Linked DNA regions of Streptomyces venezuelae. Each later gene encodes a partner of the first gene's protein in a complex. Links are inferred from orthologs where the notes say so. Each region holds a gene or a part of one and is shown on either strand. Other genes may lie near its edges. The genes, in order: uvrA and mfd.

Region 1 (10,459 bases):
GTGAAGCCGACGGTCATCAGCAGTGGATCGGCCGTTCGCAACAGCGCCACCAGCGGGAACATCCACACCACGCAGATCGCACACCCGATCAGGCACAGCGGCCGCCGCCCGTAGCGGTCGCCGAGCATCGCGATCAGCGGAGTCACCAGGCCCTTGATCGCGACCGCCACCATGATGCAGGCCAGCATCGCCGTGCGGCCCACCGAGAGGTGCTCGGTGGCGTACGCGAGGGACCAGGTGGTGACCGCGTAGAAGACGGCGTACCCCACGGCGAGCGCCCCGCCGGTCAGCAGGAGCAGCCGCCAGTGGCCCCGGAACACCTCGGCCAGCGGGGCCTCGGCCCGCCGGTCCGTGGCGGCGAGCGCCCGGAACTGCGGGGTCTCCTCCACCGAGCGGCGCAGCCACAGCCCGGCCAGCGCCAGCACCCCGGCCGCCCAGAACGGCACCCGCCACCCCCAGGCGGTGAACTGGGCATCGGTCAGCGACGCGGACAGCCCCAGCATCAGGCCGTTGGCGAGCAGGAAGCCCGCGGCCGGGCCCATCTGCGGGAAGCTCGACCAGAGCCCGCGCCGCCGCTCGGGGGCGTGCTCGGCGGTCAGCAGTACGGCACCACCCCATTCCCCGCCCAGCCCGAGGCCCTGCAGGAAGCGCAGCAGGAGCAGGAGTACGGGCGCGGCCATGCCGATCGAGCCGTACGTCGGCACGCAGCCGACGGCCACCGTGGCGAGGCCGGTGAGCAGGAGGGAGGCGAGCAGCACGGGGCGCCTGCCGTAGCGGTCGCCGATGTGGCCGAAGACCGCCGAACCGAGCGGGCGGGCCAGGAAGCCGACGCCGAAGGTGCCGAAGGCGGCGAGGGTTCCGGCGAGCGGGGAGAAGGAGGGGAAGAAGAGCGGGCCGAGCACGAGGGCGGCGGCCGTCCCGTACACGAAGAAGTCGTAGAACTCGATCGCGGTCCCGGCGAGCGAGGCCGTGGCGAGCCGCAGCATGCCAGGCCCGGCGGAGCTGACCGTGTCGTCGGCTTCGAGGGCTTCGAGGGGCTCGGCGGCCCGGGCGGGAGACGGCGCGCGGGACGCCGCGGGAGGCGTGGCGGGGGGACGGGCGGAGGGCGCCCGGGGCGGGGACGGGTCGTGTGGCATGCCGCACCAGATACCCGTTCCCCGCCCCTCAGGGCGTGGGTTCGGCCGCAAGCGACCGGAAGGAGTGCGTCGCGTCGTGAAGTTGACGCGTTGCGGCGCCTACCAGCCGCGCTCGCGCCACTCGGCCAGGTGCGGACGCTCGGCGCCGAGGGTGGTGTCGTTGCCGTGTCCCGGGTAGACCCAGGTCTCGTCCGGCAGCTGCTCGAAGATCTTGTGCTGCACGTCGTCGATGAGGCTGGCGAAGGCCTTCGGGTCGTCGTGCGTGTTGCCGACGCCGCCCGGGAAGAGGCAGTCGCCGGTGAAGACGTGCGCGTGCCCGTGCGGGTCGTCGTAGACCAGGGCGATCGAGCCCGGGGTGTGGCCCACGAGGTGGCGGGCGGTCAGGCTGACCCGGCCGACCGTGATCGTGTCCCCGTCGGCGACGAGCACGTCGGTCGCCACCGGGATGCCCTCGGCGTCGAGCGCGCCCGCGTAGGTGCGCGCACCGGTCGCCTCGACCACCTCGGCGAGCGCGCCCCAGTGGTCACCGTGCTGGTGCGTGGTGACCACGGAGGCGATGCCGTCGTCGCCGATCAGGCTGAGCAGGGTGCCCGCCTCGGCGGCCGCGTCGATGAGCAGCTGCTCGTCGGTGGCGCGGCAGCGCAGCAGGTAGGCGTTGTTGTTCATCGGGCCCACCGCGACCTTGGAAATCATCAGGTCCGCAAGTTCGTGCACGTCGGCGGGACCGCCGACCTTGACCTCTCCGGTGTACGTCATGCCTTGATCCTAGAGCGGGGGGAGTTCGGGCAGGGCGTCTCCGGCCTCGATGGCGAGGTGGGCGCCCTTGAGGCCGCGGCCGGCCAGCCAGCCGAGCAGGTCGTCCCCGGCGCCGCTGAGGGTCACCGGGGTGCCCTCGGTGCCGCCGGTGCGCGCGACGAAGGTGCCGTCCGAGTACTGGAGGGTGACCGGCGGGACCTCGGGGCGGCCGGACCAGCGGTCGGCGAGGAAGGCGATCTCGCGCTCGGTGAACTCGTCCGGGAGGTCGGAGAGCTCGTAGCCGATGTTCAGGTCGACGTGGTGCAGGTCGACCTCGACCCAGCGGCGGAAGGGCACGTTGGCGGCGAGGTCGGTGACGCCGTTGCGCAGCTCGACCGTGCGGGACCAGTCCTGGTCGGGCTCGGTGGTGGCGATGAAGCGGGCCGCGGAATCACGGAGGTCCGTCAGGTGTTCTTCCAGGGGCCGGCCGGCGTCGCGCTCGATGTCCGCGTCACGGGCGGAGGCGCTCTCGTACATCGGGCGTCCCTCGAAGACGTTGACGAGCGCGTCCGCGTTGCGTGCGAGGTGGGCCAGGATGTGGCCGCGGGTCCAGCCCGGGAGGTGTGACTCCTCGGCGAGGGCCGCGTTGTCCAGTTTCGCGACAGCGGTCAGCAGCCGGTCCGTGGCTTCACGTACAGATCGCAGGTCGTGCACATGATCAGTCATGACGGCGAGCCTAGTGGCTCACCGCTCGCCACCACACGATTGGGTGAAGCGGTCTGCGGAGTGCCGTAAATCGAATGTGCGTGCTATACGCTCGGAAGTCCAAGGACCAAGTCCATCGCAGAGGCGCCCCCCATACCCTGGGACGGGGGCCCGTGCCCCCGCTCTCTCAAGAAAGGTGCGGACCGGCGTGACCGACCGTCTCATCGTTCGTGGCGCTCGCGAGCACAACCTGAAGAACGTCTCGCTCGACCTGCCCCGCGACTCACTCATCGTCTTCACCGGACTCTCCGGGTCGGGCAAGTCCTCCCTGGCCTTCGACACGATCTTCGCCGAGGGCCAGCGCCGCTACGTCGAGTCGCTCTCGTCGTACGCCCGCCAGTTCCTCGGGCAGATGGACAAGCCCGACGTCGACTTCATCGAGGGCCTCTCCCCGGCCGTCTCGATCGACCAGAAGTCGACCTCGCGCAACCCGCGCTCGACCGTGGGCACCATCACCGAGGTCTACGACTACCTCCGCCTCCTCTTCGCCCGCATCGGCAAGCCGCACTGCCCCGAGTGCCGCCGGCCCATCTCGCGCCAGTCGCCGCAGGCCATCGTCGACAAGGTGCTCGCGCTCCCCGAGGGCAGCCGCTTCCAGGTGCTCTCGCCGCTGGTGCGTGAGCGCAAGGGTGAGTTCGTCGACCTCTTCGCCGATCTCCAGACCAAGGGCTACAGCCGGGCGCGGGTGGACGGGGAGACCATCCAGCTCTCCGAGCCGCCCACGCTGAAGAAGCAGGAGAAGCACACCATCGAGGTGGTCATCGACCGCCTCACCGTCAAGGAGAGCGCCAAGCGTCGGCTCACCGACTCCGTGGAGACCGCCCTCGGCCTCTCCGGCGGCATGGTGATCCTCGACTTCGTCGACCTCGCCGAGGACGACCCCGAGCGTGAGCGGATGTACTCCGAGCACCTCTACTGCCCCTATGACGACCTGTCCTTCGAGGAGCTGGAGCCGCGCTCCTTCTCCTTCAACTCGCCCTTCGGCGCCTGTCCCGAGTGCACGGGTATCGGTACGCGCATGGAGGTGGACCCGGAACTGATCGTCCCGGACGAGGACAAGTCCCTGGACGAGGGCGCGGTCTCGCCGTGGTCGCTCGGCCACACCAAGGACTACTTCCAGCGGCTGATCGGCGCGCTCGCCGGGGAGCTGGGCTTCCGCACCGACATCGCGTGGGCCGGACTGCCGGCCCGCGCGAAGAAGGCCCTGCTGTACGGGCACAAGACGCAGATCGAGGTCCGCTACCGCAACCGGTACGGGCGGGAGCGGGCGTACACGACGGCCTTCGAGGGCGCAGTGCCCTTCGTCAAGCGGCGGCACGCGGAGTCGGAGAGCGACGCCAGCCGTGAGCGCTTCGAGGGCTACATGCGCGAGGTGCCCTGCCCGACCTGTGAGGGCACCCGCCTCAAGCCGATCGTGCTCGCCGTGACGGTGATGGAGAAGTCCATCGCCGAGGTCGCCGCCATGTCGATCAGCGAGTGCGCGGACTTCCTGGGACGGATGCGGCTCGACGCCCGCGACAAGAAGATCGCCGAGCGGGTCCTCAAGGAGGTCAACGAACGGCTCCGCTTCCTCGTGGACGTCGGTCTCGACTACCTCTCGCTCAACCGGGCCGCCGGCACGCTGTCGGGCGGCGAGGCCCAGCGCATCCGGCTCGCCACCCAGATCGGCTCCGGCCTCGTCGGCGTGCTCTACGTGCTGGACGAGCCGTCCATCGGTCTGCACCAGCGGGACAACCACCGGCTGATCGAGACCCTGGTGCGGCTGCGGGACATGGGCAACACGCTCATCGTGGTCGAGCACGACGAGGACACCATCAAGGTGGCCGACTGGGTCGTGGACATCGGTCCCGGCGCGGGCGAGCACGGCGGCAAGGTCGTGCACAGCGGTTCGCTGAAGGAACTGCTGAAGAACACCGAGTCGATGACCGGCCAGTACCTGTCGGGCAAGAAGTCCATCGAGATCCCGGACGTCCGCCGGCCCGTGAACGGGGAGCGCAAGCTGACCGTCCACGGCGCCAAGGAGAACAACCTGCGGGACATCGACGTGTCCTTCCCGCTGGGTGTGCTGACCGCCGTGACCGGGGTGTCGGGCTCCGGCAAGTCGACGCTGGTCAACGACATCCTCTACACGCACCTGGCGCGCGAGCTGAACGGCGCCCGCTCGGTGCCGGGCCGGCACACCCGCGTCGACGGCGACGAGCTCGTCGACAAGGTCGTGCACGTCGACCAGTCGCCGATCGGCCGCACCCCGCGGTCCAATCCGGCCACGTACACCGGTGTCTTCGACCACGTGCGCAAGCTGTTCGCCGAGACGATGGAGGCGAAGGTGCGCGGCTATCTGCCGGGCCGCTTCTCCTTCAACGTGAAGGGCGGCCGGTGCGAGAACTGCGCCGGTGACGGCACCATCAAGATCGAGATGAACTTCCTGCCGGACGTCTACGTCCCCTGCGAGGTCTGCCACGGCGACCGGTACAACCGGGAGACGCTGGAGGTCCACTACAAGGGCAAGTCCATCGCGGAAGTCCTGAACATGCCGATCGAAGAGGCACTGGGCTTCTTCGAGGCGGTGCCGACGATCGCGCGCCACCTCAAGACGCTCAACGAGGTCGGGCTGGGCTACGTCCGCCTCGGCCAGTCCGCGCCGACCCTGTCGGGTGGTGAGGCGCAGCGCGTGAAGCTGGCCTCCGAGCTGCAGAAGCGGTCGACGGGCCGCACGGTCTACGTGCTGGACGAGCCGACCACGGGTCTGCACTTCGAGGACATCTCGAAGCTGATCAAGGTGCTGTCGGGGCTGGTGGACAAGGGGAACTCGGTGATCGTCATCGAGCACAACCTGGACGTCATCAAGACCGCGGACTGGGTCATCGACATGGGCCCGGAAGGTGGCTACGGCGGCGGCCTGGTGGTGGCCGAAGGCACGCCGGAGGCGGTGGCCTCGGTGGGCGCCAGCCACACCGGCAAGTTCCTGAGGGACATCCTGGGCGCGGACCGGGTCTCCGACGCGGGGGCGTCCCCGGTGCGGGCCGCGGCGAAGAAGGCCCCGGCCAAGAAGGCTCCCGCCAAGAAGGCCCCGGCGAAGAAGGCCGTGGCCACCAAGGCGGCGGCCGCGAAGAAGACCGCCCCGGCGAAGAAGACGACGACCCGGACCCCCAAGGCGTAACCGCCGAGAGGCGTTCGTGAGCGGTTCGCGTACGACGGAAGGGTCCGGCCGACGGCCGGACCCTTCCGCGTCCGCCCGAGCGGCGGCGGACGCCACCGCGGGCCGAGCCGAGCAGGGCCGAGCGGCTCCCGTCAGAGCTCCGCCGCGTACGGCGGCTCCGCGCCCGCCCGCGTGCAGGTCAGGGCTGCCGCGTGGGCGGCGTATGACAGCACCTCCGGCCAGTCCACCGGGCCGCCCGGCACCAGGGCGAGCCGGTGCAGCAGAGCGGCGTTGACGGTGTCGCCCGCGCCGATCGTGTCCACCACCGGCACCGCGCGCGCCGCCGCCGCGTACTGCCCGCCCTCCCGCGTCCAGGCCGTCAGGCCCGCCGCGCCCCGGGTCAGCACCACCGCCGAAGGCCCGGCAGCCAGCCAGTCCTCGACCCGGCCGCCCAGCCAGGCCGCGTCCTCCTCCGACAGCTTGAGGACACGCGTGTGCGGCAGCAGCCGTTCCAGGAAGCGGATGCGGTACGCCGCCGGGTCCGCGATCAGCGCCGGCCGGATGTTGGGGTCCAGCAGGGTGAGCACCCCGCGCCCCGACTCCCGGCGCAGCAGGGCCTCGTACGCGCTCGCGCCCGGTTCCAGGACCAGCGAGCAGGTGCCGAGCGCGAGCGCCCGTACCCCGTCCGGGAGGGCGGGCGGCAGTGTGAACAGCCGGTCCGCGGTGCCCCCGACGTAGAAGCCGTACGAGGCCGAGCCGTCCGGGGCCAGCGAGGGCACGGCGAGCGTGGTCGGCTCCGGTCCGCGCTGGACCAGCGACAGGTCCACCCCGGCGGCCCGCAGCCCGGCCAGCAGACTCTCGCCGAAACCGTCCGACGAGACCCGCGAGCAGAAAGCCACCTCGGCGCCGAGCCGGCCGAGCGCCAGCGCGGTGTTGTACGGTCCGCCGCCCGGCCGGGGCAGCAGCGCCCCGGGCGGCTGCGCCACGGGCACCAGGTCGATGAGGGCTTCTCCGCCGACGACGATCACGCGGGGGAAGCTACCTCATGGGACGGAGGTATCGTCGGGTGGGCCGGTGCCCCGGCCGGGTTCCGGCCCGCGCCCCGCCCCGCACCCCCTTCCCCACGTGCCCGCACCCCGTTCCGCAGCTCAGGAGAACCGCATGCCCGCGCCGCAGTCGCCCGCCCGCCGTACCGTCCTCAAGGGCGCCGCCGCGCTCGCCGGGGCCGCGGGCGCCGGAGCGACCCTCGCGGCCTGCTCCACCGAGACCAACAGCGGGGGCCACACCCCCGCCACCCCCACCGCGCCGGTGGACCTGGGCGCCGCGGCCGACGTCCCGGTGGGCGGCGCGAAGCTGTACCGGGAGAACAAGCTGGTCGTCAGCTGCCCCGCCGAGGGCGAGTACCGGGCCTTCAGTGCCCAGTGCACGCACGCCGGCTGCGTCCTGGACAAGATCGACGAGGGCGAGGGGAACTGCCCCTGCCACGGCAGCCGCTTCGACGTGAAGACCGGCAAGGTCCTGCGCGGTCCGGCCTCCGCCCCGCTGCCCGCCGTCCCGGTCCGGGCCGAGAACGGCCGGCTCGTCGCCGGCTGACCCCCGCCCGGGCCCGAGCCCGTGCCGGCACCCGACCGGGCCGGGGCCCGCGCCCGCCCCGGGCCCGTCGCGCCCGCCCCGCGCCCGCCGCCGGGCCCGCCGCGCCCGTCGCGCGCGCAGCGCCCGACCTCAGTCCCAGTCCCAGGCGATCCCGAGGATTCCGCGCCGCACCGACTGCTCCACCAGGTGCACCGCCCGGTGCCGGCCGCTGGGCGTCAGGTCCACGAGGCCGGTGCGCGGGGCCCCGGGCCCGCCCCGGGCGAAGCGGCGGCAGCGCACCGGCAGGGCCGCCTCGTCGAAGCTGACCTGGAGCATGTACTGCCCGCCGGCGTAGCTGAACCCGCGGACGTACTCGCCGCTGCGGGCTCCGGTCCCGTCCTCGATCCCGTAACCGAAGACGTGGGTGTCCCCGCGCCGCAGCCGCGCGTCGAAGAGCAGCTCGGCGACCACCACCCCGGACTCAGGGTGGCACCGCACCCGGCCCGTGCGGCAGTTCTCGTACGCCGCCACGCGCATCCGCGACACGTCGCAGCCCGGGTCGCCGTGGTGGACGGCCAGGTAGCGGTCGACGCCGTCGCGGTGGGCCCGGACGATCTGCTGCGACTCGCGGACCCGCAGCTCACCGGCCGGTCCGATGCGGACCCGCTCGTGGTGGCCGACCGAGTGCAGCCCTCCGTCGGGCGGCAGGTCCAGCCCGTCCAGCAGCCGTTCCACGGTCCCGCCCATGCTGAACAGCGCCCGGTACGAGCGGGTGGGCGGGCGCGCGGGACCGGGTCCGGCATCCTCGGCGGCCAGCAGGCGCAGGAGGGCGCCGTCGGGCAGTTCCAGGATCCGTTCCAGCGCGGTGACCGCCCGCAGCGACTCCGGGTGACGGGGCCGCCGGGCGCCCTGCTGCCAGTAACTGAGGCTGGTCACGCCGACCTTGATGCCCTGTGCCGCCAGTCGGTGCTGGACCCGGTGCAGGGGCAGTCCGCGCGCGGCGAGGGCGGCGCGCAGGGCGAGGTGGAAGGGGCCGCCGCGCAGCAGCCGGCCGAGTTCCGCCGTGTCCTCGGTGGGCCGCATGGCGACTCCTTCGTGAACGTTCACACGGGCCGGCACGGGGGATCGCGGCGGCGGCTCCGGGGGACCAGGTGACACGGCAGCATCCGTTCACACCGCAGCCCCACCGTTCACACAGCAATGTCACCGCGTATTGAAGCGTGTTGACCTGATCGCGACAACTGTCTGATGCTCCTGAACAGCGTCCGGACGCGCTCCTCCACCCCCCACACCCCACACCGGGAGGAACGCGATGCGCAACCGAAACCGGCGGCGATCCCCAGCCGCCGACCGTCTCACCGCCGTACTCACCGCTCTGCTGTTCACCCTGCCCCTCGGTGCCGGCACCGCCACCGCCGCCGAGGCCGGCACCGATTCCGCCCTCGCCGCCAAGCGCCTGAACATCACCATGCAGGCGCAGCAGAAGACCAACTGGTGCTGGGCCGCCGGCGGCAACACCATCGCCACCTGGTTCGGCCGGAACCACAGCCAGAACCAGTTCTGCAACGCCGCCTTCAACCGTCAGCAGGGCAGCGAATGCCCGAACAACCAGGCCACCCTGGGCAACGTCCAGACCGGACTGCGCTGGGCCGGTATCAACCCCGGCTCGTACGTCAGCGGCTGGCTCCAGTACTCCACCGTCCAGACGGAGATCAACGCCAACCGGCCCGTCGAGACCCGCATCCAGTGGTCGAACGGCGGCGGTCACATGCACGTCGTCTACGGCTACGACACCGCGAGCAACTGGGTCTACTGGGGAGACCCCTGGCCCTCCAGCGACCGCTACAACTGGGCCTCGCACGCCTGGTACGTGAACAACAGCAGCTTCTCCTGGACCCACTCCCTCTACCGGATCGGGGCGTGAGCGCCATGACCCCGCGCGTATCGGCCGCCGCAGCCGTCCTCGCCGCCACCGCCCTCCTCGGCCTCGCCCCGCAGGCCGCCGCCGCTCCCGGGGGCCCGGTGCCGCAGCCCCCGGCCGCCACCGCCGAGAACACGGCCGCCGCCGCGCGGGCGGCCGCCGCCCCGGACACCCTGGCCACCCTCTCCCGCTTCTTCGCCCGCGAGGGCAAGGTCTCCCCCGCCGCCGCGCAGCCCCGGATCGAGGGCGAGGCGATACCGGTCAACCACCTCTCCCCGGAGTTCGTCGCCGGCAGAGCGGGCGCGGCCGTCGCCCGCCTGGAGTTCCTCGCCAGCGAGGCCGTCTCCTCCGACGGGCAGCGGGCCGCGCTGTGGACCGCGCGGACGGAGGCGGGCTGGGAGGTCGTGAACATCGCCACCGGCGACGACGAGTTCCGCTATGCCCGGCTGGGTGCGCAGAGGCTGCCCGGCGGGACGGTGTTCCGGGAGCCGCAGATCGACGCCTGGTACGTGGCCGGGGGCGGGCGGGTGCTGCCGCTGGACAAGGACGCGGTACGGGCCGTCGGCGCCGGCGGGACGAGCCTGGCCGCGTATCGCGTGCGCGTCGTCAAGGCGTACGGGGACAAGCTGCCGGGCTCCGCGTATGCGGAGGGCGGCATGGCGGGAGGCTATGCCGAGGGCGGCGCGGAGGCCGATGCGGCGCCGGTCGCCGTGGCCGCCGCTGCCCATGCCGGCGCCGGTGCCGAGGGCGCGCCGGTGCCGTGGGTGGCCGGGGCCGGTGCGCTGGTGCTCGGGGTGCTGGGCGTGGCCGCCGTCCGGCGATCCCGCCGGGCGGGTGCGCCGGCCTGAGCGGCTGAACTCCGCCCGCGGGGCCCGGCCCGACCCCCACCTCGGGGCCGGGCCCTGCGGGCGGCTCTCCCCGCCCCGCCCTCTCGCCGTCTCCCGGGCTCCGCCCGGACCCGCGCCTCAAACGCCGGCGAGGCTGGAAGACCGGGGCGCTGCCCCGCACCCCGCAGCCCGCGCCTCAAGCGCCGGTGGGGCTGGATCTGCCCGGTGGGGCTGGAAGACCGGGGCGCCGACCCGCACCCCGCACCCCGCGCTTCGAACGTCAGAGGCTGAAAATCCAGCCTCGCCGGCGTTTGAGGCGCGGGTCCGGGCGGAGCCCGCGCAGCTACGCGCGGCATGGCGTCCG
Region 2 (10,971 bases), 1.2 Mb from region 1 along the record:
CGCCGATGAGCCGGTCGGTCACTGCTGCGGGTCCTGGAACGGGGTCTGGTGGGGATCCTGGCGGGGGGCCCCGGCCGGCGGGGTCTGCTTGCGCAGCAGCTCGCTGAGTTCGTCGAGTTCGGCGCGGACCTGCCCGATGCGCGGGGGCGGGGTCGGCTGCGGCGGCACCTGCGGAGGGGCCGGCGCCGGCGCGGGGGCCGGGGCCGGGGTGGAGGGCCGGGTGGTGGCCGTGGCCGGCGGGTACCCGTAGGCGGGCCCGGACGGCTGCGGGTGGACGTAGGGAGCGGACTGCGCCGGGTACCACTGCGCGGTCAGGGCCGCCCGCCGGGCCTCGTGGTGCTTGATGTCGGCGACGAGGAAGTACACGCAGATCGCGAGACCGCTGAAGATCGAGCCGCCGGCGCCCAGGTTGCCCTGCCAGCCGTTGACCTCGGGCGTCGGGTCGGCCTGGATGAGCGCCATCCACACGACGGCCAGCACACCGCTGACCACCAGCAGCGTCCAGTCACGGGACTTGCGGGTGACCAGGGCGAGCCGCAGCAGGGAACCCCAGGCGAGGAAGCCGCAGCTGAGGACGGGCAGCAGCACGAACACCACGCGCAGTGCCATCACGCCCCCGGAGTCGGACTGGGGGCCGTGCTGCGGCGGAAGGCCGGGGCCGTGCATCGCTGCTCCTGACGGGCCGTGCGGAAGAGGTTTCGGGTCTGAGGGTATACAGCGTTCCCGGCCAGGGGTGAGGGGATGCGCGCAACCGTTGCACGCTCGCTGCACGGCCGTTCACTCCGGCGTGACCGTGCCGTCGGAGAGGCCGTCGTGGAACCCCTGCACGAGTTGTTCGCCGAGCCGCCCCGCGAGCCGCAGCGCGTCCTCGAACTCGGCGAGCGCGCGGAAGCGGAGCCCGTAGCTCTGCTGCTGCGCCAGGGGCAGCCGGGGCAGCTGGAGCCGGCGTACGTCGAGCCGGGTGGCGGTGGAGGCGTGGCTGCTGGCGCGGCGGGTGTTGGCGGTGCCGCGCAGGAATCCGGCCAGGAACCACGGGTCGAGGGCGTCCGGGTCGGGGCGCAGCAGGGCCAGGCCGCGGCCCGGTACGGCGCCCGCGACGGCCTCGTCGACGACCCGGGCGACGGCCGCGCCGCCGACGAGGGGGACGAGCACGTCGCCGGGGGCGGTGAGCACGGGCTCGTCGGTTCCGGGCACGAGGGTGCCGGACGGGCCGCCTCCGGTGCAGACGTCCTGTTCGGTGAGGACGGGGGCGGATCCGGTGCCGCCACCGGTGCCGGTGTGCAGTTCCAGGGCTCCGGCGCGGGCGAGTTCGCCGACGGTGGTCATCGGCGGCCGGGCCGTGCCCCCGGCGGGCGCGGCCGCGGGCGGCGGGGTGAGCCGGGCGGCCCTGCCGAGGGTCTCGCCCAGCCTCTCCCGTACGGCGGTCAGTTCGGCGGGACCGCCGCCGGCGGCCGGCGGGGGCAGGTGGCGGGCGGGGGTGAGGTCCACGTCGTCGTCGAGCAGCTCGATGACGGGGACGACGCGGCGGACGCCCGGCGCCTCGGCCACCGATCCGGTGCGGTCGTACGCGCTCCAGGCGTCCGTCACCGCGCCGTGCACGGCGGGCCAGGCGGAACGCAGTCCCTCGTCGGCGGCGAGGGCCGCGGTGTCGACGAGCAGCAGCCCGGCCGGGGGCGCCGCGTGCGGGGCCGGCCGGCGCAGCACCCACACGTGCAGGGGGATCCCGTACGGGGGCGCGGCGCCGGCCGGGAGCGCGACGACGGCCCGCAGTGCGCCGCGGCGCAGCAGGTCGGCGCGGATGCGGCGGCCGGAGCGGCGGGCGGCGACGGCGGGCGGCATGAGCAGTACGGCGGTGCCGCCCTCGCGCAGGTGGGCCAGGGCGTGCTGGATCCAGGCGAGTTCGGATTCGGTGCGGGCCGGGAAGCCGTATTCCCAGCGCGGGTCGTAGGCCAGTTCCTCGTGGCCCCAGCCGCGTTCGTTGAACGGCGGGTGGCAGAGCACGGCGTCGACGGTGTCCTGGGCGAAGGCGTCGGCCCGCAGGCTGTCGGCGGCGGCCGCGCGGACCTGGGGCGTTCCGTTCAGGGCGAGGCGCAGGGCGGCGAGGGCGGCGAGTTCGGGCGCGGAGTCCTGCGCGTACAGGGCGGTGGCGCCGGGGACGGCGCGCAGCAGGGTGCCGGTTCCGCAGGCGGGGTCGAGGACGGTGCGGGAGGAGGGCCCGGCGAGGGCGGCCATGAGGGCGGCGAGGCCGTCCGGGGTGAGCGTGTACTGGCGGGGGTTGGCGTCGAGGTGGCGCCCGAGGAGGAACTCGAAGGCCTGGCGCGCCCCGAGTTCGGCGGCGAGTTCGGCGGCGGCCCGCAGCAGCGGCATGGCGGCCGGGTGCAGCGGGATCTCGGCGAGCGCGTGGCCGGGCCCGAGGCGCGCGCCGAGCACCTGGTCGAGGACGGGCCGCAGCAGGGTGGCCATGCGCTCGTCGGAGACGGCGGTCAGCTCCAGCCAGTGGGCGGGCCGGTCCCGTACGACGAGCAGGGCGCCGCCGGCCTTGACGAGTGCGGTGACGGCTCCGCCGGGGTGGGCGGTGATCTGCCGCCAGACGCGTTCGCGCAGCGGGACCTCGGCGAGCTTGCCCTGGGCGCGCAGCCAGTGCTCCACCTCGTCCAGGGAGAAGGAGGGGCTGGTCTCGGTGCCGCCGACGGGCTTGGGGAAGTCGGCGTGGCGGCGCCGCCAGTTGCTCACGGCCGCGCGGCCGACTCCGGCCAGGCGGGCGACCTCGGCCGAGGTGACCTCGGCCGCAGTGGCCTCTGCTGCCGCTGCCTCTGCTGCCGCTGCGTCTGCTGCCGTGGCCGGTGCTGCGGCGTTCTCCTCGGACATGCGGGGGAGCATACCCGCTCACACCGAAGAGGCCGATTCACAGCGTGAACTGAAGAACTTCCGTGAATCATGTTGACTCGGTTCACGAACATCTGCTGTGATCGGGGCGTCTTCACCCGCCGGATCCTTGCGTTCCGGGCTGGGCGGAATACAATCTTCCGCTTCTCCTTTAATCTTCCTTTACCGCCGCCTTCCAGATGCCCTAGAGAGTCCCCATGCGCACCGCTCACCGCTTCACCGTCACCGCCGCCCTCGCCTGCGCCGCCGCCGTCGGCCTGACCGGGTGCTTCGCGTCGGGCCCGTTCGCGGACCTGTCCGGCTCGGAGGTGGCGGACAAGTCCGTGGACGCCCTGCGCGGCGCCTCCTCGCTCACCGTCAGCGGCAAGGTCTGGGACGGGGGCAAGCCGCTGGAGCTGAACATGGCGGTCAGCAAGACCGGCGACTGCCGGGGCACGATCGCCGGCCAGGAGGGCGCCTTCGAGCTGATCCGCAACGCCGAGTTCGTGTTCATCAAGGCGGACGAGCCCTTCTACCGCGCCCAGATGAAGGACCTGCCCAAGGACCAGGCGGACGAGGCGGTCAAGATGCTGGCCGGCCACTGGCTGAAGTCGAAGACCACGGACGCCGACGCGAAGGAACTCGCCTCCCTGTGCGACCTCGACGAGCTCCTCAAGGAGTTCGACGACAGCAAGGGCGCGGAGAAGGGCAAGGTCACCTCGGTCGACGGCCGCAAGGCCCTCACCCTGACCACCAAGACCGACGAGGGCACCGAGACCCTGCTGGTGGCCACCGAGGGCAAGCCGTACCTGCTCAAGGCGAGCGTCACCGGCAAGGAGCCGGCCGAGGTCTCCTTCACCGGCATCGACAAGCCGGTGAACGCCGAGGCGCCGACCGGCAAGGACGTCATCGACGCGGACCAGCTCGGCTGAGCCCGCGCACACGCGAGAACGGCCGTGGCCGGGGACCTCACAGGTCCCCGGCCACGGCCGTTCACGCACCGCGCCCGCCGACGGGCGCTACGAACCGAGGATGGTGGTGAGGAACTCCCCCGTCCAGGCCAGCAGTTCCCGTCCGACCACCGGCTTTCCACCGATCTTGCCCGCCTTCGGACGCGGGACCAGCACCTGCGCGGTGGCGGGCTTGAGCACCGTCCCCGGGTAGAGCCGCTTGAGCCGCAGCTCCTGCGACTCACGCAGCTCCACCGGCCCGAAGCGGACGTTGTTGCCCTGGAGGGTGATGTCCCCGACCCCGCAGGCCCGGGCCAGCATCCGCAACCCGGCCACCAGCAGCAGGTTCTCCACCGGCTCCGGCAGCTTGCCGTAGCGGTCGGTGAGCTCCTCCCGTACGGCCTTGATGTCCGCCTCGGAGGTGGCGGAGGCGATCGACCGGTACGCCTGCAGGCGCAGCCGCTCGCCCGGCGCGTAGTCGTGCGGGACGTGCGCGTCGACCGGCAGCTCGATCTTGACCTCCAGCGGCGGCTCCTCCTCCACCCCTCCCTCGACGGCGGCCCGGTAGTCGGCCACGGCCTCGCCGACCATCCGGATGTAGAGGTCGAAGCCGACGCCCGCGATGTGACCGGACTGCTCGCCGCCGAGCAGATTGCCCGCGCCGCGGATCTCCAGGTCCTTCATCGCCACGTACATGCCGGCGCCCATCTCGGTGTGCTGGGCGATCGTCGCGAGCCGCTCGTGCGCGGTCTCCGTCAGCGGCTTCTCCGGCGGGTACAGGAAGTACGCGTACCCGCGCTCGCGGCCGCGCCCGACGCGGCCGCGCAGCTGGTGCAGCTGGCTGAGGCCGAAGTTGTCGCCGCGCTCCACGATCAGGGTGTTGGCGTTGGAGATGTCGATGCCCGACTCGACGATGGTGGTGGAGACGAGCACGTCGAACTTCTTCTCCCAGAAGTCCACGACGACCTGCTCCAGGGCCTGCTCCGACATCTGGCCGTGGGCCGTCGCGATCCGCGCCTCGGGCACGATCTCACGCAGCTTCGCGGCCGCCCGGTCGATGGACTCGACCCGGTTGTGGATGTAGAAGCACTGGCCCTCGCGCAGCAGCTCGCGGCGGACGGCCGCGCCGATCTGCTTCTCCTCGTACGGCCCGACGAAGGTGAGCACCGGGTGCCGCTCCTCCGGCGGGGTGGTGATCGTCGACATCTCGCGGATGCCGGTCACCGCCATCTCCAGGGTGCGCGGGATCGGCGTCGCGGACATCGTGAGCACGTCCACGTTGGCGCGGAGCTTCTTCAGCTGCTCCTTGTGCTCCACGCCGAAGCGCTGCTCCTCGTCGACGATGACCAGGCCCAGGTCCTTGAACCGGGTCTCCTGGGAGAACAGCCGGTGCGTGCCGATGACCACGTCCACCGAGCCCTCCTTCAGCCCCTCCAGGGTGGCCTTGGACTCGGTCTCGCTCTGGAACCGCGAGAGCGCCTTCACCTTGACGGGGAACTGGCTGTAGCGCTCGGAGAAGGTGCCGAAGTGCTGCTGCACGAGCAGGGTGGTCGGGACCAGGACGGCGACCTGCTTGCCGTCCTGCACCGCCTTGAACGCGGCGCGCACGGCGATCTCGGTCTTGCCGTAACCCACGTCGCCGCAGATCAGCCGGTCCATGGGGACGGACTTCTCCATGTCCTCCTTGACCTCGGCGATGGTGGTGAGCTGGTCGGGCGTCTCCGCGTACGGGAAGGCGTCCTCCAGCTCCCGCTGCCAGGGGGTGTCCGGCCCGAACGTGTGGCCGGGGGCCGCCATGCGCGCGCTGTACAGCTTGATGAGGTCGGCGGCGATCTCCTTGACCGCCTTCTTCGCGCGCGCCTTGGTCTTGGTCCAGTCGGCGCCGCCGAGCCGGTGCAGGGTCGGGGCCTCGCCGCCCACGTACTTGGTGACCTGCTCCAGCTGGTCGGTGGGGATGTAGAGCCGGTCGCCGGGCTGCCCGCGCTTGGCCGGCGCGTACTCCACCAGCAGGTACTCACGGGTGGCGCCCTGCACCGTGCGCTGGACCATCTCGACGTAGCGGCCCACGCCGTGCTGCTCGTGGACGATGTAGTCGCCGGCCTCCAGGGTCAGCGGGTCGATGGTCTTGCGGCGCCGGGTCGGCATCCGGCCGAGGTCCTTGGTGGCGGTGCGCTGACCGGTCAGGTCGGTCTCGGTGAGGACGGCCAGGCGCAGCACCGGGTCGACGAAGCCGTTGTCGAGCGAACCGCAGGCGACGTGCACCAGGCTCGGCTCCAGCACCCGCAGTTCCGGCTCCAGCCGGGCCGCGATGCCCTCGCCGCCGAGCACCTCGACGGTACGGGCGGCCGGGCCGTGGCCCTCGGTGAGGTAGACGGTGTGCCAGCCGTCGGCGATCCAGCCCTTGGTGTCGGCCAGTGCCCGGGCGGTGTCGCCGCGGTAGGCCTCCGGGGCGTGCATGCCGAGCTTGAGGGTGTCGCTGCCGCCCGCGCTCTCGTCGGCGGCGAAGGGGGACACGGACCACCACATCATGCCCAGCTCGCGGGCCCGGTCGCGGACGTCCGCGATCCCGCGCAGCGAGGCCGCGCCGACGTCGATGGGGGCCTCGCCGCCGCCCGCGGTGGCCGCCCAGGACGCCATCAGGAACTCCTGGCTCGTCGCCACGAGGTCGGCGGCCCGGGTCCGGACCCGCTCCGGGTCGCAGACCACGGCCATCGACCCGGCCGGCAGCACGTCGATCAGCAGTTCCATCTCGTCGACGAGGACCGGGGCGAGGGACTCCATGCCCTCCACCGCGATCCCCTCGGCGATCTTGTGCAGCAGTTCGCCGAGCTCGGGGTGCGCCTCGGCGAGGGCCGCCGCCCGCTCCCGTACCGCGTCGGTCAGCAGCAGCTCACGGCAGGGCGGGGCCCACAGCCCGTGCTCGGCGATCTCCAGGGAACGCTGGTCGGCGACCTTGAAGTAGCGGATCTCCTCGACCTCGTCGCCCCAGAACTCGATGCGCAGCGGGTGTTCCTCGGTGGGCGGGAACACATCGAGGATGCCGCCGCGGACGGCGAACTCCCCGCGCTTCTCGACGAGCTCGACCCGCGCGTACGCGGCGGCCGCCAGCGCCTCGGTGACCTCGCCGAGGTCGGCGGCGCCACCGTGGCGCAGGCTGACGGGCACCAGGTCCCCGAGCCCCTTGACCTGCGGCTGGAGCACGGACCGGATGGGCGCGACGAGCACGCTCACGGGACCCGCCGCCGGGTCGTCCTTGCTCGGGTGCACCAGGCGGCGCAGGACGGCGAGCCGGCGGCCCATGGTGTCGCTGCGCGGGCTGAGCCGCTCGTGGGGCAGGGTCTCCCAGGACGGGTAGTCCACCACCTCGTCGGGGGGCAGCAGGGAGCGCAGCGCGGCGGCCAGGTCCTCGGCCTCACGCCCGGTGGCGGTGACCGCCAGGACGGTCCGCCCGGTCTGCCGGGCCAGCGCGGCGATCGCGAAGGGACGTGCGGCGGCGGGGCCGACCAGGTCCACGTGCATGCGCTTGCCGTCCCCGGCCGCGCCGACCGCCTCGGCGAGGGCGGCATCACGGGTGACGGCGTCGAGCAGTCCGTGCAGGCTCATGAAGAGGCTTTCCGTCCGGTGAAAGGGCAACGCGAAGGACCCGACACGTCGTACGGGCCGGGGGTTCCCACCCTACGACGGCGGCCCCGGCGACGCGCGAGGGATTCGGGGCACGGCGCCGGCTCCCGGCCCTCCTCGCCCTTGTGACGTTGCTCCCGCTTTACGATGTCGACGTAACCACCGCCTGAGCTCGCCGCGTCCCTTCCGTATGAGTTCACGCCGAACGGCCGAGGAGCACGAGTCCGTGACGAGCGATGCGATAGCCCGCCCGGCGCCGGTGGTACCGGCATCCGCGAAGCCGGACCGGTACGCATGGGCACCGCCCTGGCTCGTCGCGGCCGGGATGTTCCTCGTCTACCTGATCCTTTCCGTCGGGCGGTTCCGGCGGATGGACTGGGCCTCCTGGGACCTGGGGATCTTCGAGCAGGCGATCCGCGCCTACGCGCACCTGCAGGAGCCCGTCGCCGACCTGAAGGGTCCCGGGGCCAACATCCTCGGGGACCACTTCAGCCCGATCATCGCGCTCGTCGCCCCCGTCTACCGGGTCTTCCCCGGGCCCGTCACGCTGCTGGTCGTGCAGTCGGCGCTGTTCGCGCTGTCCGCCGTGCCCGTCACCCGGGCGGCCGTACGCTTCCTCGGCCGGGCCCGGGGGCTCGCCGTCGGCATCGCGTACGGGCTCTCCTGGGGCATCCAGCGGGCCGTCGAGTTCGACTTCCACGAGATCGCCTTCGCCGTGCCCCTGCTGGCCTTCGCCCTGGAGGCGGTCCTCGCCCGGCGCTGGCGGGCCGCCCTGCTGTGGGGGCTGCCCCTGGTCCTCGTCAAGGAGGACCTCGGCTTCACGCTCGCCGCACTGGCCGTGGTGGTGGCCTGGCGGGCCCGGACCACCGACCGGCGGACCGCCCTGACCGCGCTCGGCGTGGCCGGCGCGGCCTGCGTCTTCGCGGTCCTGGTGTTCACCGTCCTGATACCGGCCTTCGCCACCGCGGGATACGGCTACTGGGACAAGATCGACGGGGCGGGCCCGCTCGGCGGGATCGGCACCAAGCTCACCACCCTGGCCTGGGTGCTGATCCCCACCTCCGGGCTGCTCGCGCTGCGCTCGCCGCTGCTCCTGGTGGCCGCACCGACCCTCGGCTGGCGGTTCCTGTCCGGGGACGACCACTACTGGTCCACGGACTGGCACTACAGCGCCGTCCTCATGCCCGTCGTGGCCCTCGCCCTGGTCGACGCCATCGACACCGTCCGGCGCGGCGAGCGGCCCTGGCTGCGCTCGTACGCCCTGCAGCTGCCGGCCGCCGTCCTGGCCGCCGCCCTCGCCCTGAGCGCGACCGCCATGCCGACGGCCAAGCTCGCCGAGGCCCGTACGTACGAAAAACCCGAGCGGGTCACGGCCATCGAACGGCTCCTGGCCCGGATCCCCGACGGGGCGACCGTGGAGGCCGACACCACCCCGCTGACCCGGCTGACCTCCCGCTGCCGCGTGCTGTGGATCGGCGGCAGCAAGGGCGTGGTCCCCGACTGGATCACCATCGACAACTCCTCGAAGTGGGCCGGCGAGGACCCGACCGGCTACGCCCGCCAGCTCCACCCCGACGAGCGGTTCACCCTGGTGGGTGAGGCCGCCGGCATCGTCCTGATGCAGCGGCAGTGACCGGGGGCCGGCCCCGGCCCGGACCGGCCCCGGGAACGACCGGCCCCGGGAACGACGCCGGTCCGGGACCCGAGGTCCCGGACCGGCATTCCCCCGGACGAACGCGGAACGGTTACTCGCTCGCGATCGCGTTCAGTACGTTCATCCGCCCTGCCCGGAAGGCCGGGACCAGTGCGGCGAACAGGCCCACGAAAGCCGACGCGGCGAACACCCCGAGGATCGTCGGCCACGGGATCTCCAGCACCTTGAGGCCTTCGAGCGCGAGCAGCTGCTGCGCGGTCGCGCCCCAGCCCATGCCCAGCCCGAGGCCGAGCAGGGCGCCGAAGAGGGCGATGACCACCGACTCCAGGCGGATCATGCGGCGCAGCTGGCGGCGGGAGAGGCCGATGGCGCGCATCAGGCCGATCTCGCGGGTCCGCTCGACCACCGAGAGGGCCAGGGTGTTCACGACGCCCAGGACCGCGACGACGATCGCGAGGCCGAGCAGCCCGTAGACCATGTTCAGCAGCTGGCCGACCTGGTCCTTCAGGGCCTGCTTGTAGTCGGCCTGGTTGCGCACGGCGTACTGCGGGTACTGCGCCATCGCGGCCTTGACCGAGGCGTAGGCGGTGTCGGCGGCCTGACCGTCCTGCGCGCTGGCGAGCAGCATGAAGGGGAGCGGCATCCGGTCCGCCGGCACGTTCGCCCGTGCGGTCTCGGTGCTGATGTACTTCATGCCCTTGTCGAGGTTGCCCTCGTCACTGGTGATCGCCGCGACCTTCAGCGCGACCGTCTTGCCGCCGGTGAAGGCGACCTTGATCTCGTCACCGGTCTTGATGCCGTGCGCGGTGGCGTAGAGGGAGCCGACCGACATGGAGCCGGCGCCGTAGGCGGCCGCGTGCTCGCCGGCCGTCATCTTGCGCCGGATGTCCTTGGCGTACGTCGGGTCGGTCGCGCCGAGCTCGGTCTTCTCGGTGGTGCCGTCGGGCGCGGTGAGCGTGGCCTCCAGCTGGCGGTAGGCGGTGACGTGGTCGAGGCCGGCGGTGGCGCGCAGGGCCTGCTCGGCCAGCGGCAGGACGGGCTGGCCGGACTCGGAGGCGACGATGTAGTCCGCGCCGACCGACTTGTCGAGCTCGTCGGTGGCGGAGGCCACCATCGAGGAGCCGACCACGGACAGGCAGGCGACCAGCGCCAGGCCGATCATCAGCGCGGCGGCGGTGGCACCGGTGCGGCGCGGGTTGCGCAGGGCGTTGCGTTCGGCGAGCCGGCCCACGGACCCGAAGGGCCGCAGGACCACACCGGAGAGCACCCGCACCACGCCCGCGGCGAGCAGCGGGCCGATCACGATGAAGCCGATGAGGCTGAGGACGACGCCCAGGCCCAGCCACATCGATCCGGGTCCGGCCTTCTCGGCGGCGGTGGCGAGGTAGAGCGCCGCGCCGCCGATGCCGGTGAGGACGAGGCCGAGGACGGCGCGCACGACGCCGGCCTTCTTGTCGCCCGGGGTTCCGGACTCGCGCAGTGCGGCCATCGGGGAGACCTTGCCGGCCCGGCGGGCCGGGACGAAGGCGGAGACGACGGTGACGATGACGCCGAGGACGATGCCGGCGACGGGCGTGGTCCAGGCGACCGTCAGGTCGTCGGTGGACAGGTGCATGCCCATCTGGCCCATGAGGGCCATCAGGCCGACGGCCAGGCCCACGCCCGCGGCGACGCCCAGGACCGAGCCGACCACGCCGAGCAGGAAGGCCTCGACGACCACGGACTTGAGGACCTGCCCGCTGTCGGCGCCGATGGCACGCATCAGGCCGATCTCGCGGGTGCGCTGGGCCACCAGCATGGAGAAGGTGTTGAAGATCAGGAAGATGCCGACGAGGAAGGCGATGCCGGCGAAGCCGAGCATCACGTACTTCATGACGTCGA

The links.
Region 2: the proteins of uvrA (region 1) and mfd are in contact, whole or in part, in a crystal structure (PDB 4DFC), measured with the Escherichia coli proteins. The link is inferred for Streptomyces venezuelae from one-to-one orthologs.

What each region holds. Positions count from the first base shown.
Region 1 is NZ_CP029189.1:1,853,679-1,864,137, reverse strand. The notes cover bases 2,393-5,996. They hold uvrA (excinuclease ABC subunit UvrA), read left to right. Parts: upstream 2,393-2,784; coding sequence 2,785-5,796; downstream 5,797-5,996. Other genes in these bases: DEJ51_RS07775 (carbohydrate kinase family protein), read right to left, coding at 5,928-5,996; DEJ51_RS07785 (maleylpyruvate isomerase family mycothiol-dependent enzyme), read right to left, coding at 2,393-2,597. In the rest of the region: DEJ51_RS07795 (MFS transporter), read right to left, coding at 1-986; DEJ51_RS07790 (MBL fold metallo-hydrolase), read right to left, coding at 1,236-1,892; more of DEJ51_RS07785, read right to left, coding at 1,902-2,392; more of DEJ51_RS07775, read right to left, coding at 5,997-6,803; DEJ51_RS07770 (Rieske (2Fe-2S) protein), read left to right, coding at 6,937-7,368; DEJ51_RS07765 (hypothetical protein), read right to left, coding at 7,498-8,430; DEJ51_RS07760 (papain-like cysteine protease family protein), read left to right, coding at 8,660-9,271; DEJ51_RS07755 (hypothetical protein), read left to right, coding at 9,277-10,116. UniProt on the Escherichia coli protein: The UvrABC repair system catalyzes the recognition and processing of DNA lesions. UvrA is an ATPase and a DNA-binding protein. A damage recognition complex composed of 2 UvrA and 2 UvrB subunits scans DNA for abnormalities.
Region 2 is NZ_CP029189.1:3,009,674-3,020,644, forward strand. What follows is about bases 3,685-7,800. They hold mfd (transcription-repair coupling factor), read right to left. Parts: upstream 7,419-7,800; coding sequence 3,885-7,418; downstream 3,685-3,884. Other genes in these bases: DEJ51_RS12970 (hypothetical protein), read left to right, coding at 3,685-3,797; DEJ51_RS12980 (DUF2079 domain-containing protein), read left to right, coding at 7,627-7,800. Outside these bases: DEJ51_RS12955 (serine/threonine-protein kinase), read right to left, coding at 1-22; DEJ51_RS12960 (hypothetical protein), read right to left, coding at 19-666; DEJ51_RS12965 (N-6 DNA methylase), read right to left, coding at 778-2,868; more of DEJ51_RS12970, read left to right, coding at 3,084-3,684; more of DEJ51_RS12980, read left to right, coding at 7,801-9,069; DEJ51_RS12985 (ABC transporter permease), read right to left, coding at 9,182-10,971. UniProt on the Escherichia coli protein: Couples transcription and DNA repair by recognizing RNA polymerase (RNAP) stalled at DNA lesions. Mediates ATP-dependent release of RNAP and its truncated transcript from the DNA, and recruitment of nucleotide excision repair machinery to the damaged site.